DNA from 4 places in the Actinoplanes lobatus genome. Region 1 is predicted to be linked to each of the others. Evidence: riboswitches for the same ligand, from Rfam matches in the RefSeq annotation. Region 1 holds a riboswitch; each other region holds the start of a gene.

Region 1 (3,278 bases):
CCCTCCACTTCAATAGCGCTCATGACGGCACCGCCCGGTTGGTCCGCAGCACCAGCACGAAGAAGGGCGCGCCGAGGAACGCCGTGACCACACCGATCGGGATCTCCGCGTCTCCGCCCGCGGTCCGGGCGACCAGGTCGGCGAGGACCAGGAAGGCCGCCCCGAACAGCAGCGACAGCGGCAGCAACGCCCGGTAGCTGGGCCCGGTCATCAGTCGCAGCGTGTGCGGCACGATGATCCCGACGAAGCCGATCAGCCCGGAGGCGCTGACCGCGGCGGCGGTGCCCAGCGAGGCCGCGATGATCAGCAGGTAGCGGGACCGCTGCGGGTGCAGGCCCAGGCTGGTCGCCTCGGCGTCGCCGACGGTCAGCACGTCCAGCTCGCGGCGCTGGGCCAGCACGATCGCGGCGGTCATCACCGTGTAGGGCAGGATCACCCGCACGTCGTGCCAGCCCGCGGTGGACAGCCGGCCGAGCGTCCAGGAGAACACCTCACGGACCGACTCGACGTTCCGTTGCAGCAGGTAGGTCTGCGCCGCGGACAGGAACGCCGACACCGCGACCCCGGCCAGGATCAGGGTGGCGGGCGACCGGTCCCGGCCCCCGGCCGCGCCGAGCAGCCAGGTGAGGGCCACCGCGCCGACCGCGCCCACGAACGCCGCCATCGGCGCCCCGATCGGCAGCTCGGTGACCTCGCCGGTGGCCCGCAGGACGATCACCGCGGTCACCCCGAGACCGGCGCCGGCCGCCACCCCGAGCAGGTGCGGATCGGCCAGCGGGTTGCGGAAGGCACCCTGGTAGGCGGCGCCGGCCAGGGCCAGCATCGAGCCGACCAGCGCGCCCAGCACCACGCGGGGCAGCCGGAGCTGGGTGAGGATCGCGATCTCACGGTCGGTCAGGCCGCTGTCCAGGCGTACCCCCGGAAGGAGATTGAGCATCTCCACCGCGACGCCGCCGGGCGGCAGCCGGACCGACCCGAAGGCCAGCGCCAGGACCATCGCTCCCAGCAGCGTGAGCACTCCGGCCGCCAGCCACACCGGGCGCAGCCCGGCAGGCCGGCGCCGGCTCATGGCGCCGCCTCCGCTTCGCTCCAGCGTCGCCATGAGTTCAAGACTGAGCCGATGATTCGCTCGCAAGCTCGCTCATTGGGGAACCTTGCTCACCGCGTCTCCGACGGCCTTGACCAGATCGACGGTACGGGGACCCCAGCGCGAGGCGATGTCGTCGTCGAGGGCGTAGATCTGGCCCTTGCCGACGGCGGCGATCGACGACCAGCCGGGCCGCGCCTTCACCGTCTCCGGGGACTGCTGGCAGCACTTCGTGTCGGCCAGGAAGATGGTGTCCGGGTTCGCCTGGACCAGCGACTCCTGGGCCAGCTGCGGGTAGCCGCCGAGCTTGCCGTCCGGGTCGGCGGCGTCGGCCACGTTGGTCATCCCGAAGAGGTTGAAGACCGAGCCGATGAAGGTCTTCGAGGTGGCCGAGTACAGGTCCGGGCCCAGCTCGTAGTAGTAGCTGAGCGGCTTGCTCCGGGCCGGCACCGACTTGACGATCGTGTCGATGTCCGCGGCCATCCGCTCGTTCAGCGCCTTCGCCTCGGCCGGGTGACCGGTGAGCGCGCCGAGTTCGGTGATCTCCCGGTAGGTGTCGTCGAGGGTGGCGGCGGCCGGTGACACGAACGCCGGGATCGACAGTTTGCCGAGCTGGGCCACGATGCCGTCGGAGTCGTTGGACAGCACCACGAGGTCCGGGTCCTTGGCCGCGATCGCCTCGGCGTTCGGCTTGAAACCGGACAGGTCGGTCTTCGGTGCGTCGGCCGGGTAGGTGGACTGGTCGTCGACCGCGGTGACCTGCGGCCCGGCGCCGATCGCGTAGAGCATCTCGGTGGCCGTCGGGCTCAGCGACACGATCTTCGCGGGCTGAGCGTTCAGGGTCACGGCGCCGACCGTGACCGGGTACGCCCCGGCGGCGGCGCTGGACGCGGTGGCGGGCTCGGGTTCGTTACTCGCACATCCGGTGAGGAACAGTGCGGTGGCCGCTATGGCAGCGGTGAGCAGGCGTTTCATCGGTCCTCCTGTCGGCCGGTCAGGTGGTGCTTCGCCGACAGGGGCCACGCTGGCCGCCGCCCGCGAGGCGCCCCTCCCCGGGAGCGCTGAATCGCGACCGACGCCCAGGCGACCTGGCTAGACCTCCGAAGAGGGATCACAGTTGCGGGACAGCTCCGGTTTCACACCGGCTTCGCTGCGGCGCGGTCCCTGAAACGCTAACCCACGGCCGTCCCGCAACCTCAACGGCATCACATGACGAGCCTTCCGGTCACATCGTCCGTGCTGATCAGGCCCCAGTGGCGGGAGTCCTGGGCCACCGGGCGACTGTCACCGAGCACGTAGACGGCGCCGTCCGGGACGGTGACCGGAGCGCACTCGGTGCCGACCACCTGGGACTCGAACGACAGGTACGGCTCGTCGAGCGCCGTGCCGCCGCGCAGCACCCGCCCGTCCCGGCACTCGATGCGGTCACCGGGCAGGCCGATGACCCGGAGCAGGGTCTCGTGTCCGGGCGCGTCCGGGATCGGGAGAGCGACGATGTCGCCGTGGTCGATGCCGGTCACCCGGTAGCCGATCCGGTCGACCAGGTGGCGGCTCGTGACGGCGAGGGTCGGATTCATGGCGTTGCTCGGCACGAACCAGATCGAGAAGGAGAACGACGTGGTCACGGCGAGCAGCACGGCGGCCAGCGCGACCCCGTAGGCGACCGGCCGCTCCCGTGCCGCCACCCACAGCCCGCCGGCGGTCCAGCGCAGCGCCGCCCAGGTCCCGGTGGTCTGATCGAACTCGGCCAGCACCGCTTCACCCCACGGCTTGCCCGTGACCGCGGTCCTCAGGATCAGGTACAGCACCCGCCTCATGCCGGCCTCACGATCGCCAGGCTCGTGCCCCGGCGGGCCGCGGCCTTGGCCGCCGCGTCGGCCAGCCGGACCCGGGCCAGCGCCACCCCGTCGCCGGTCAGCCGGTAGGTGTGCCGGGGCGGGCGGCCGGGCTGGTCGGAGGGCTCCCAGCCGGCCTCCAGCAGCGCCTGCTCGGTGAGGCGCATCAGGATCGGGTAGAGCGTCCCGGAGGCCAGGCCGGTCTCGCGGCTCAGGTCGTAACCGTAACGCCAGGTGGACGGGTCCTTCATCAGCGCCTCGAAGAGCCGCAGGGTCTGCGGCGAGGCATGCGGTGTCCTCGGCATGACCGAAACTCTACATAACTCGACTTACCTGAAGTCAAGAGGCCGGCATCA
Region 2 (3,278 bases), 1.9 Mb from region 1:
GCGCGCCGAACTCGTCGGCCACCCACCGGTAGGCGGCCAGGTAGTGGTGGCTCGGCGGCAGGTCGGGGTCGTGGTAGATGGCGACCGGGTTGGCCCCGAACCCGCGCGGAGGCTGGACCATCACCACGATGTTCTCGTCGCGCAGCGCGGCCAGCACGATGTCGCCGTCGTCGACATACAGCTCACCGGGGGCCTGACCCCAGTGCCGCTCGACACTCTCCCGGAAGTCCTCGGGGAGCTGGCCGAACCAGGTCTGGTAGCGAGATGCCGGAATTCGCACCGGGTTTCCGGACAGCTGCTCCTCGGTCAGCCAGTCCGGGTCCTGCCCGCCGGCCGCGATCAACGTGTGGATGAGCCCGTCGCCGTCGTAGGACCCGAAGTCACCGATCCGGTAACCCCGGTCGGCGAGAGCAGCCAGCAGGGCGACCGTCGAGGCCGGCGTGTCCAGACCGACCGCGTTCCCGATCCGGGAATGCTTGGTCGGGTAGGCCGACAGCATCAGCACGATCCTGCGATCGGCCGGCGGGACGTGCCGCAGCCGGGCGTGCGCCACCGCGATCCCGGCCACCCGCGACGCCCGCTCCTCGTCGGCCGCATAGACCGACAGCCCGTCCTCGTCGATCTCCTTGAACGAGAACGGCACCGTGATGATCCGGCCGTCGAACTCCGGGATCGCCACCTGCGTCGCCGCGTCCAGCGGGGTCAGCCCGTCGTCGGCGGCCTCCCAGGCGGCCCGCGAACTCGTCAGGCACAGCCCCTGGAGGATCGGCACGTCCAGGTCGGCGAGCACGCCGACATCCCACGCCTCGTCGTCGCCGCCCGCGCTCGCGGTCGCCGGGCGGGTGCCGCCGGCCGCCAGCACGGTCACCACCAGCGCGTCCGCCTTGCGCAGCTCGGCCAGCAGCTCCGGCGGGGCGGTCCGCAACGAGGCCGTGAAGATCGGCATGGCCCGCGCGCCCTTGGCCTCGATCGCCCGGCAGAGCGTCTCGACGAACGCCGTGTTGCCGGCCATGTGATGCGCCCGGTAATAGAGCACCGCCACGGTCGCCTCGCCGGTGGACTCCGGGCGCGGCAGGAAACCCCACTGTGGGCTCTCCACGGCCGGCGCGAACCCGTTGCCGGTCAGCAGCACCGTGTCGGAGAGGAAGTCGTGCAGCGAGACCAGATTGTCCGCGCCGCCGTGCGCCAGATAGGTGTGCGCCTCGGCGGCCACCCCGGCGGGCACCGTGGACAGCTTCATCAACTCGGCGTCCGGCGCCTGCTCGCCGCCCAGGACCACCACCGGCACGTCGCCCGCGAGCAGCGTGTCCAGCCCCTCCTCCCAGGCCCGGCGGCCGCCCAGGATGCGCACCACGACAAGGTCGGCCCCGTCGAGCAGGCCGGGCAGATCGGTGACCGAAGTGCGGGCCGGGTTGGCCGGGCGCCAGGCCGAACCACTGGCCCGGGCGCTGAGCAGGTCGGTGTCGGACGTCGACAGCAGCAGAAACACGCGCGCTCCCCTCGGGGTCCGCGCCCCGGGTAGTCGGATGTCACGGCGACCGGAGTTCCTGGCTCCCAGGGCTCGAACTCCCTGGTGACAGTGGCGGGACCGCGCCGGAGTCACACCGGCTTCCTCCGCGGCGTCGCCGCTCGTGAGCCATAACTTTTCCGAACCCCGGTGTCCCGCGTCAAGGCGGAACGGCCGCTGTGACGCTGCCGACCCACCGAGAGGCGACGGTGAATTCCTGTCGGGGGTCGGCCGTAGTATCCGGGCCATGTCTCCCGTCCGGACTTCCGACACCGACGCCTGCCCCGGCGCGCTGCGGCTGCACGCCGCCGCCGACGGGTTGCTGGCCCGGGTCCGGCTGCCCGGCGGGCTGCTGACCGGCGCCCGGCTGCGCGCGCTGCGCGCGCTGGCCGAGGAGTTCGGCGACGGCGCCCTGGAGTTGACCTCGCGGGCCAATCTCCAGCTCAGAGGCCTGTCGGCCACCGACGCCCCGGCCTTGGCGACCCGCTTGCGCGCCGCCGGGCTGCTGCCCTCACAGACCCACGACAATGTCCGGAACATCGCGTCGCCGCCACTCCCAGGATCGACGATCCGCGCTCTGATACCGGCCTTGGATCGCGCCATCGTGGACGATCCCGCCCTGGCCGGCCTCCCCGGCAAGTTCCTGTTCGCGCTCGGCCACGTCCCCCTGTCCCCCGACGTCGCCGCCGTCCCGGCCCCCAACCCCGCACCGGCGCCCACCACCCGGCCGGCCCCCACCAACCCCACACCGGCGCCCACCACCCAGCCGCCCACGACCAGCCCCACACCACCGGCGCCCACCACCCACACGGCTGTCGCGGGGCCGGAAGAGCGGGGGCACACCGGTGGCGGGCTGTTCGCGATCCGCTTCGCCGGGCACGACACCGGGCTCCGGGTGGAGGCCGGCCGGGTGGTGCCGGCGCTGATCGCGGCGGCGCACGCGTTCCTCGCCGAGCGGGAGGAGCAGCGGGGCGACGGCCCGGCCGCGTGGCGTTTGCGGGAGTTGACCGACGGCCCGGCGCGTGTGTCGGCCCGGGTGGCCGGCGTCCTCGGGTTGACGCCCGTCGCCGTGCCGGCGGCGGTTCCGGTCGAGGCCACCGGCGCCACCGATCTGGTCGGTGTGGTGGCTCAGGCGGACGGGCTGGCCGCGGTGGGGGCGCTGGTGCCGTTGGGGCGCCTGACCGGCGTACCCCTCAGGGTTTTGGAAGGCGCCGATCAGCTGGTGGTGACCCCCTGGCGTGGGGTGATCGTGGCCGATCTGCCGCCGTCGGCGGCGGTGGAGTGGGCGGACCGTCTGGCCGCGGCCGGGCTCGCGGTGGCCGCGGATTCGCCATGGTCCGGGGTGACCGCCTGCGCCGGGCGGCCAGGTTGCGCGAAATCGCTGGCCGACGTCCGCGCCGACGCCACCGCCACGGCCCGTTTCGTCGACGGCCTGCCGGTCCACTGGGTGGGTTGCGCCCGCGCGTGCGGCAGCCCGTCCGGCCCGCACGTCCGCGTCGAGGCCACCACCGACGGCTACCTGGTCGCCCGCACGGACGGTGACCGAGCCGGCCCCGCCGACCTGCCAGGGATGACCAGCGCGGAGAGTGACCGAACCGGCCCAGCCCGGCCATCGCAAACGACCAGCGCGGAGAGCGGCCGAACAGGCCCAGCCCGGCCATCGCAAACGACCAGCGCGGAGAGCGGCCGAACAGGCCCAGCCCGGCCATCGCAAACGACCGGCGCGGAGAGCGGCCGATCCGGACTCGTCGGCGCATCGGGGATCTCCGGC
Region 3 (3,278 bases), 5.1 Mb from region 1:
GGCGGCGATGTCGGGGGCGGTGAGGTCGTTGATGGTGATGTGCAGGGTCACGGGGTGGATTGTGGCAGGTGCAGGTGCCAGCCGTCGGGGTGGCGGGTGAGGCGGGCGACGGCGAGTGGGGCGATGTCGAGGCGGCGGATGGCGGTTGCCGGGAGGTCTAGGGCGGCGGCGAGTACCGCGCGGATGATCATGGGGTGGGCGACGGCGGTGAGGGTCGGCTCGGTTCGGGTGTGCAGCCAGGTGGTGGCGCGGGTGAGCAGCTGGGTGTGGGATTCGCCGCCGTGGGGTGCCGCTGCCGGGTCGGTGAGCCAGGTGTGCAGGTCGGCCGGGTCGATCTGGTCGAGGGTGTGGCCGGTCCAGGTGCCGTAGCCGGGGTCGGCGAGTGCCGGGTCGATGCCGGGGGTGGCGCCGAGCAGTGCGGCGGTTTCGCGGGCGGCGCGGGAGGGTGCGCTGGTCCAGGGGCCGCCGCCGCCGGGGATGTCAAGGGTGCCGGCGATGGTGCGGCCGGCTTCGTCGAGAGGGTCGTCGCCGCCGAACACGGCCCGGCGCAGGGCGCGGGTGTGTCCGGCGGCGATCAGCCGTAGCCCGGTCACGGAAAAGTGACGGGGGTTTCGGTGCGGTGGGCGAGGCGGGCGAGCAGGCCCGCGAAGCCGAGGCCGAGGGTGGTCCAGAGGATGGTCTGGGTGCCGAGTGAGGTGATCCGGAAGTCCCACAGCAGGGTTGCGGGGAAGTCGGCGGGGACCTCGTCGAAGGTGGGCAGGAGGGTGTAGGCGATGGTGACGACCACCAGGAGGGCGGCGGTGGCGGCGGTGGCGCGGGCCCAGGGGTGGGTTTGGGTGCGGGCCGCGAGGGCGGCGGCCCAGACGGCGGCGAGGCCGAGGGCGAGGGCGGCGAGGTAGGCGGCGGTGCGCTGGTCGATGGTGGCCGGGTCGCCGACGGCGGGTGGGTTGGGTGGGTATTTGAGGTAGGGCACCAGGACGATGCCGGTCCAGGCCGCTGCGGCGAGGCCGAGGGCGGCGGTGGTGTCGCCGGTGGTGTGCAGGCGGCGTCGCAGGACGGTGTAGGCGGTGGCGAGGATGCCGCCGAGTGCGATGCCGTAGAGGCCGGTGGCGAGGAACAGGCCGGGGCCGGACTGGACGTCGCGGGAGACGAGGGCGTCGCCGGCGGGTGTGCCGGCTTCTTCGATGGCGATGGCCGCGTTGATGTGCGGTTCACCGGCGAGGTAGGCGAACGTTCCGGCGAGCAGTCCGGCGATGAGGCCGGCGAGTAGTCCCCTCAGCAGCAGTTGCGGGTAGCTGGGGGTCAGTGGCACGGAACACCGAGCAGGTGGCGTCCGTCGTGCATGAGTTCGTGCAGGTACATGCCGGACTGGGAGAGGGCGCCCTGGTCGAAGGCGACGAGGTAGGCCAGCAGCAGCATGATGCCGGTGAAGCCGGCGGCGGTGGCCAGCAGTGTGGGGGAGACGGTGGGGGTGGTGAGCGCTTGTGCCTTGGGCATGGCGGATCAACCTCCTACGGGATGACGCGTCCCGATCGATGGGGCCTGCGGCGCGTGAGCGTCCTGACTCACCGGCCCCGTGGGGCTGGTTCACAGTGGCGCGACCGCACCGGACTTTCACCGGATTTCCCTCAGCGCACCGCAGATTGGATTTTCAACCTATCGGCCGGGGTGGGCCGGGCACAACCGTCGGGCGGTAGCATCCACGCCGGTCTACGGGGTCGGGGGTGTGTGTCGTGGTGGTGCGGTGGCCGGTGGCGGTGGTGGCCGGGCTGGTGGTGTCGGTGGCGGTGCCGGTTCCGCGGCAGGCGTGGGCGGCGCAGTGCCTGGGTCCGAAGCCGGTGGTGTCGGCGGTGCCGGCGGAGTTGAAGGCGTACGCGCCGGCGCGGTTGGCGGGGTTGGCGACCGGGGCCGGGGTGCGGGTGGCGGTGGTCGATTCCGGTGTCGATGCGCGGCATCCGCAGCTCAAGGGTCATGTGGTGGCGGGCCGGGATTTTCTGCGTAACGAGTTCGCGGGCCGCCGGGACTGTGTGGGGCACGGGACCGGGGTGGCCGGGATCATCGCGGCGGGCGCGGATGCCGGTAGTGGGGTGCAGGGTTTGGCGCCGGGGGTGACGATCGTGCCGGTGCGGGTCAGTGAGCAGCAGGACATCGACGAGACGACGGCGACGGCGTCGGGCGGGAGTTCGCAGACGTTCGCGCAGGGGATTCGGTGGGCGGTGGGGCCGGGTCACGCCCAGGTGATCAACATCTCGCTGGTGATGCCGCAGGAGAGCGAGGCGGTGGAGTCGGCGATCGCGGACGCGGTGGCGGCGGGGGTGATCGTGGTGGCGGCGGCCGGTAACGACGGCCCGGACGCGGGTGTGGTGTATCCGGCGGCGTATCCGGGGGTGATCGGTGTCGGGGCGGTCGGCGCGGACGGGTTGCGGGCGTCGTATTCGCAGGTCGGTGAGCATGTGGATCTGGTGGCGTTCGGGGATGTGACGGTGGCGTCGCCGGTGGCCGGTCATCAGGTGGTGCAGGGGACGAGTTTCGCGACGCCGTTCGTGACGGCGACGGTGGCGCTGTTGAAGCAGCGGTTTCCGCGGGAGAACGCGGCGCAGATAACCCGGCGGTTGTTGCGGTCGGTGGATCCGGCGCCGGGTGGTGCGCGCAGTGACGAGTACGGGTACGGGCTGTTGAATCCGTATCGGGCGCTGTCGGAGGAGGCGGGCCCGGTGGTGGCCGCGGCTCCTCGTGTGGTGGCGGCGCCGCGGCGGGTGGCGGATTCGTCGGAGTGGGTGCGGGCGGGCTGGTTCGCGGCCGGTGGTGCCGGGCTGGCGGTGCTGGCCGGTGTGGTGGCGGTGGTGGTGGGGCGGGGTCGGCGTCGCGGTTGGCGGGCCGGTCATGATCGAATGCCGGGATGATGTGGGACGCGGTCACCGAGGCGATGGGCGGGCTGTATCCGGATGAGCGGCCGTGGCATGTGACGTATCCGGATGAGGGTTACCGGTTGCGGGCGGCGTCGGCGTATCCGGCGGCCGGGCACTGGCATCTGGTCGGGTACGGGCTGGGTGAGCGCTGGGGTTTCGAGTTGACGTTGCGGGTGGCCCGCGGTGTCGAGGAGCAGCCGCCACAGTGGCCGTTCGTGTTGTTGGATCAGGTGGCGGCGTATGTGGCGTCGTTGGACGGTCCGGTGGAGGACGGCCAGTGGATCAACTGGGGTGCTCCGGTGACGGGGTTTCCGCACACGGACGGCCCGGACACCGGTTTGACGGTGTTGATCCTGACGGAGGACCCGC
Region 4 (3,278 bases), 5.4 Mb from region 1:
GCGCGCTTGATCTGCTCGCGGATGGCGGCGGTCCACAGTCCGCGGGACTTGAGTTCCCGTACCAGATAGGTGTTGATCTGAAGGAACTCGCCGGACATGGTCTCGCGTTTGAACAGGTTGGACACCTGCGGCTCGATGCATTCGTAGGCGCCGGCGATGGACGCGATCGTCGCGGTCGGCGCGATGGCGATCAGCAGCGAGTTGCGCAGCCCGTGTGCGGCGATGGTCGATCGCAGCGCCTCCCACCGGTCGGTCTGCGTGACCTCGGCGCCCCACAGGTCCGGATGCAACTCACCCTTGGCGGCCCGGGTCTCGGGGTACGCCGGATGCGGGCCGACGGCGGCGGCGAGTTCGGCCGACGTCTCCAGGGCGGTCAGGAAGATCTCCTCCTGGACGCGGGTCGACAGGTCGCGGGCTTCGGCGGAGTCGAACGGCAGTCGCAGGGTGAAGAACGCGTCCTGCAAGCCCATCAGCCCGAGCCCGACCGGCCGCCACCGCGGGTTCGAGGCTGCGGCCTGCTGCGACGGGTAGTAGTTGATGTCGATGACCCGGTCCAGGTAGACGACCGCGGTCCGCACCGTCTCTCTCAACTTGACCCAGTCAACACCGTCAACGTTGACGTGTTGACCCAGGTTGATCGAGCCGAGGTTGCAGACGGCTGTCTCGTCGTCGTTGTTGACCTCGAGGATCTCGGTGCACAGGTTCGACAGGTGGATCACGTTGCCGGGCTCGCCCGTCTGGTTCGACAGCGAGTTCGAGCGGTCCTTGAACGTCATCCAGCCGTTGCCGGTCTGCGCCAGAGTGCGCATCATCCGGCCGTACAAGTCTCGGGCTTTGACGGTTTTGACGGCCTTCTTCTCGGCCGCCCGGTAGGCCTCGGTGAATTCGTCACCGAACAGGTCCGGCAGTGACGGGGCGTCGGACGGGTCGATGAGCGACCATTCGCCGTCGGCCTCGACGCGGCGCATGAACTCGTCCGGGATCCAGTTCGCCAGGTTCAGGTTGTGCGTGCGGCGGGACTCCTCGCCGGTGTTGTCGCGCAGTTCCAGGAACTCCTCGATGTCCGGGTGCCACGGCTCCAGGTAGACACATGCGGCGCCTTTGCGGCGGCCCCCCTGATTGACCGCCGCCACCCCGGCGTCGAGCGTTTTCAGGAACGGGACGATGCCGTTCGACTTCCCGTTGGTTCCGCGGATCAGGGCGCCCCGGCCGCGGATGCGTGACCAGGCGATGCCGATGCCGCCGGAGAACTTCGACAGTTTCGCGACCTGGTGGTAGCGCTCGTAGATCGAGTCCAGTTCGTCCTTCGGCGAGTCGACCAGGAAGCACGACGACATCTGGGTGTGCCGCGTGCCGGAGTTGAACAGCGTCGGCGAGCTGGGCAGATAGGCCAGCGAGGACATCAGCCGGTAGAAGCCGATCGCCTCCCGGGCGTCCTTGGACAGTCCGCAGGCGACCCGCAGCAGCCAGTACTGCGGGGTCTCCACGACCAGGCGGGACTGTGGGTGGCGCAGCAGGTAGCGGTCGGCGACGGTACGCAGGCCGAAGTACTCGAACCGCAGGTCACCGGCGGCGTCCACGGCGTCGTCGAGTTTGCGCGCGTTGCGGGCCACGAACGCCGCGGTATCGTCGCCGATCAGGCCGAGGCCGTGGCCGTAGCGGATCGACTGGCTGAAACTGGCGACGCCCTGACCGCGGACCTCCTTGTCGACGTACGCGGCGAGCAGCCGGGCGGCGAGCTTCGAGTACTGCGGTTCCTCGCCGATCAGCTCGGCCGCCGTCTGGATCGACAGTTTGTCCAGCTCAGCGGTGGTCGCCCCGTCGTACAGGCCACTGATGGTCTTGGTCGCCACCCGCAGCGGGTCGACCTCACCGAGATCAGCGACCCACAACTCGACCGCCTTGACGATCTTGTTGACGTCGACCGGCTCCAGGTCGCCGTTTCTCTTGCGCACCTGCATCACATGGCGGCGCTGCTCCGGCACCACATGTCCGGTAGCCGGCGGATCCTGCGTAGCTGCTGTCATGTCTCGTCCCCCTCATCACGCCGGCCGAGGTCTCGGGTGCGCAGGAGGACGCCGCCGCGGCCCAGGAAGGGCCCGGCTGATGGCGTCGGCCGTCCCACGCGGCCTTCGACCGCCGCGCATCACTGTGGATGCACGGCGCGCTGGCAGGTCTTCGGACTCGTGGGCCTTGGGTAAAGCCGCCTACTGGCCGTCGCTTCCCAGGCTCTGACGAGCCCAGTGCTTCATGACGGCGGTCGTTCCCACTCACCGCTGCGGGGCAGTCCCGGTTTCACACCGGGTTCCCTGTTGCCTCGGACACACCCTGACGGGCGCGGCCGAACCAGCTGCGGGGAACACCATATATGGGCGGCATCGGAAAGTCACAACCCCACATGGTGTGTCCAAACCGTCACCCTCATGGCGGCATCGTTCGTGGGGCGCCGACACCGGCATTGGCCAGGATCGCCGGCAGCAGGCCGGGAAAGCGCTTCTCCACGTCACGTGTGCGCAGCTCGCAGCAACGGAACCGGCCGGCCTGGCTCACGCGTACGAGACCGGCGGTGGTGAGAGTCCTCAGGTGATGGGAGAGGGTCTGGCCGGTCACCGGCACGTCGAACGCACCCTGCACCACTCCCCCAGCGGTGGCCAACTGCCGGACGACCTCCAGCCGCACCGGGTCGCCGAGAGCGTCGAGCACCCTGCCGAGGTCGACGTCAGCAAGGTCGGGATGTGCCCAGCCCCGTGGCCGCCGTCTCCGCACGTCGTACCTCATCTCGTGACCCGCCTTCTCGCCGACTGTCCTTACCGGGTGAGTCGCTTCGGCGGAGCGTTCGGTTCCCGGATCGCCACCGGCCGGAAAGCCAATAATGGTCAGGTCATGGGTGAGGATGAATTGAGCGCCGTTCGGCGACGACTTCCACGAGGATCGCGAACCTGGGGAATGGTGACCGGATTCCCGGCGGGTGCCGGGCGCGCGGGCATGGCGGTCGACGTCGGCGACCCGGTTCCCGGTTGGGTCGATGCGCTGGCGCTGCCGGAGGAGCCCTCGCAATGGCCGCCCGTCGGGCGTAAGGGCCTGTTCGAAGTACTCCAACATCGCGGGTTCGAGATTCGGCTGCTTCCGCTCGACGCCGGCATGCGTGGCCGGGGCGCGCGGTCACACCGACGGTCGGGGTCGGAATGGGCGGCGATCGCGCGACGCCGGCCCGTGGGCGCCGTCCTCGACGCAACGGTCGAGCGCGTATTTCCGGGCAATCGCGAGTACACCGTCCA

What was found. A riboswitch is a leader RNA that binds a small molecule or an ion and turns the genes downstream of it on or off. The one in region 1 is predicted to bind cobalamin.
Region 2: linked by a shared signal. The riboswitch ahead of cobN (cobaltochelatase subunit CobN) and the one ahead of BJ964_RS11535 (ABC transporter substrate-binding protein) in region 1 are both predicted to bind cobalamin.
Region 3: linked by a shared signal. The riboswitch ahead of BJ964_RS34875 (CbtB domain-containing protein) and the one ahead of BJ964_RS11535 (ABC transporter substrate-binding protein) in region 1 are both predicted to bind cobalamin.
Region 4: linked by a shared signal. The riboswitch ahead of BJ964_RS36135 (ribonucleoside-diphosphate reductase subunit alpha) and the one ahead of BJ964_RS11535 (ABC transporter substrate-binding protein) in region 1 are both predicted to bind cobalamin.

Annotation. Positions count from the first base shown of each region.
Region 1 covers NZ_JACHNC010000001.1:2,502,210-2,505,487, reverse strand. The annotation lists gene BJ964_RS11545 (ABC transporter ATP-binding protein) at 1-23, opposite strand, end outside; gene BJ964_RS11540 (FecCD family ABC transporter permease) at 20-1,102, opposite strand; gene BJ964_RS11535 (ABC transporter substrate-binding protein) at 1,142-2,062, opposite strand; cobalamin riboswitch at 2,153-2,301, opposite strand; gene lepB (signal peptidase I) at 2,293-2,904, opposite strand; gene BJ964_RS11525 (PadR family transcriptional regulator) at 2,901-3,227, opposite strand.
Region 2 covers NZ_JACHNC010000001.1:592,701-595,978, forward strand. The annotation lists gene cobN (cobaltochelatase subunit CobN) at 1-1,489, opposite strand, end outside; cobalamin riboswitch at 1,523-1,650, opposite strand; gene BJ964_RS02580 (precorrin-3B synthase) at 1,755-3,278, shown strand, end outside.
Region 3 covers NZ_JACHNC010000001.1:7,623,359-7,626,636, forward strand. The annotation lists gene BJ964_RS34860 (GNAT family N-acetyltransferase) at 1-51, opposite strand, end outside; gene BJ964_RS34865 (histidine phosphatase family protein) at 48-593, opposite strand; gene BJ964_RS34870 (CbtA family protein) at 590-1,312, opposite strand; gene BJ964_RS34875 (CbtB domain-containing protein) at 1,303-1,497, opposite strand; adenosylcobalamin (AdoCbl) riboswitch at 1,505-1,655, opposite strand; gene BJ964_RS34880 (S8 family serine peptidase) at 1,734-2,903, shown strand; gene BJ964_RS34885 (suppressor of fused domain protein) at 2,900-3,278, shown strand, end outside.
Region 4 covers NZ_JACHNC010000001.1:7,867,187-7,870,464, forward strand. The annotation lists gene BJ964_RS36135 (ribonucleoside-diphosphate reductase subunit alpha) at 1-2,027, opposite strand, end outside; cobalamin riboswitch at 2,153-2,366, opposite strand; gene BJ964_RS36140 (ArsR/SmtB family transcription factor) at 2,422-2,778, opposite strand; gene BJ964_RS36145 (hypothetical protein) at 2,782-3,278, shown strand, end outside.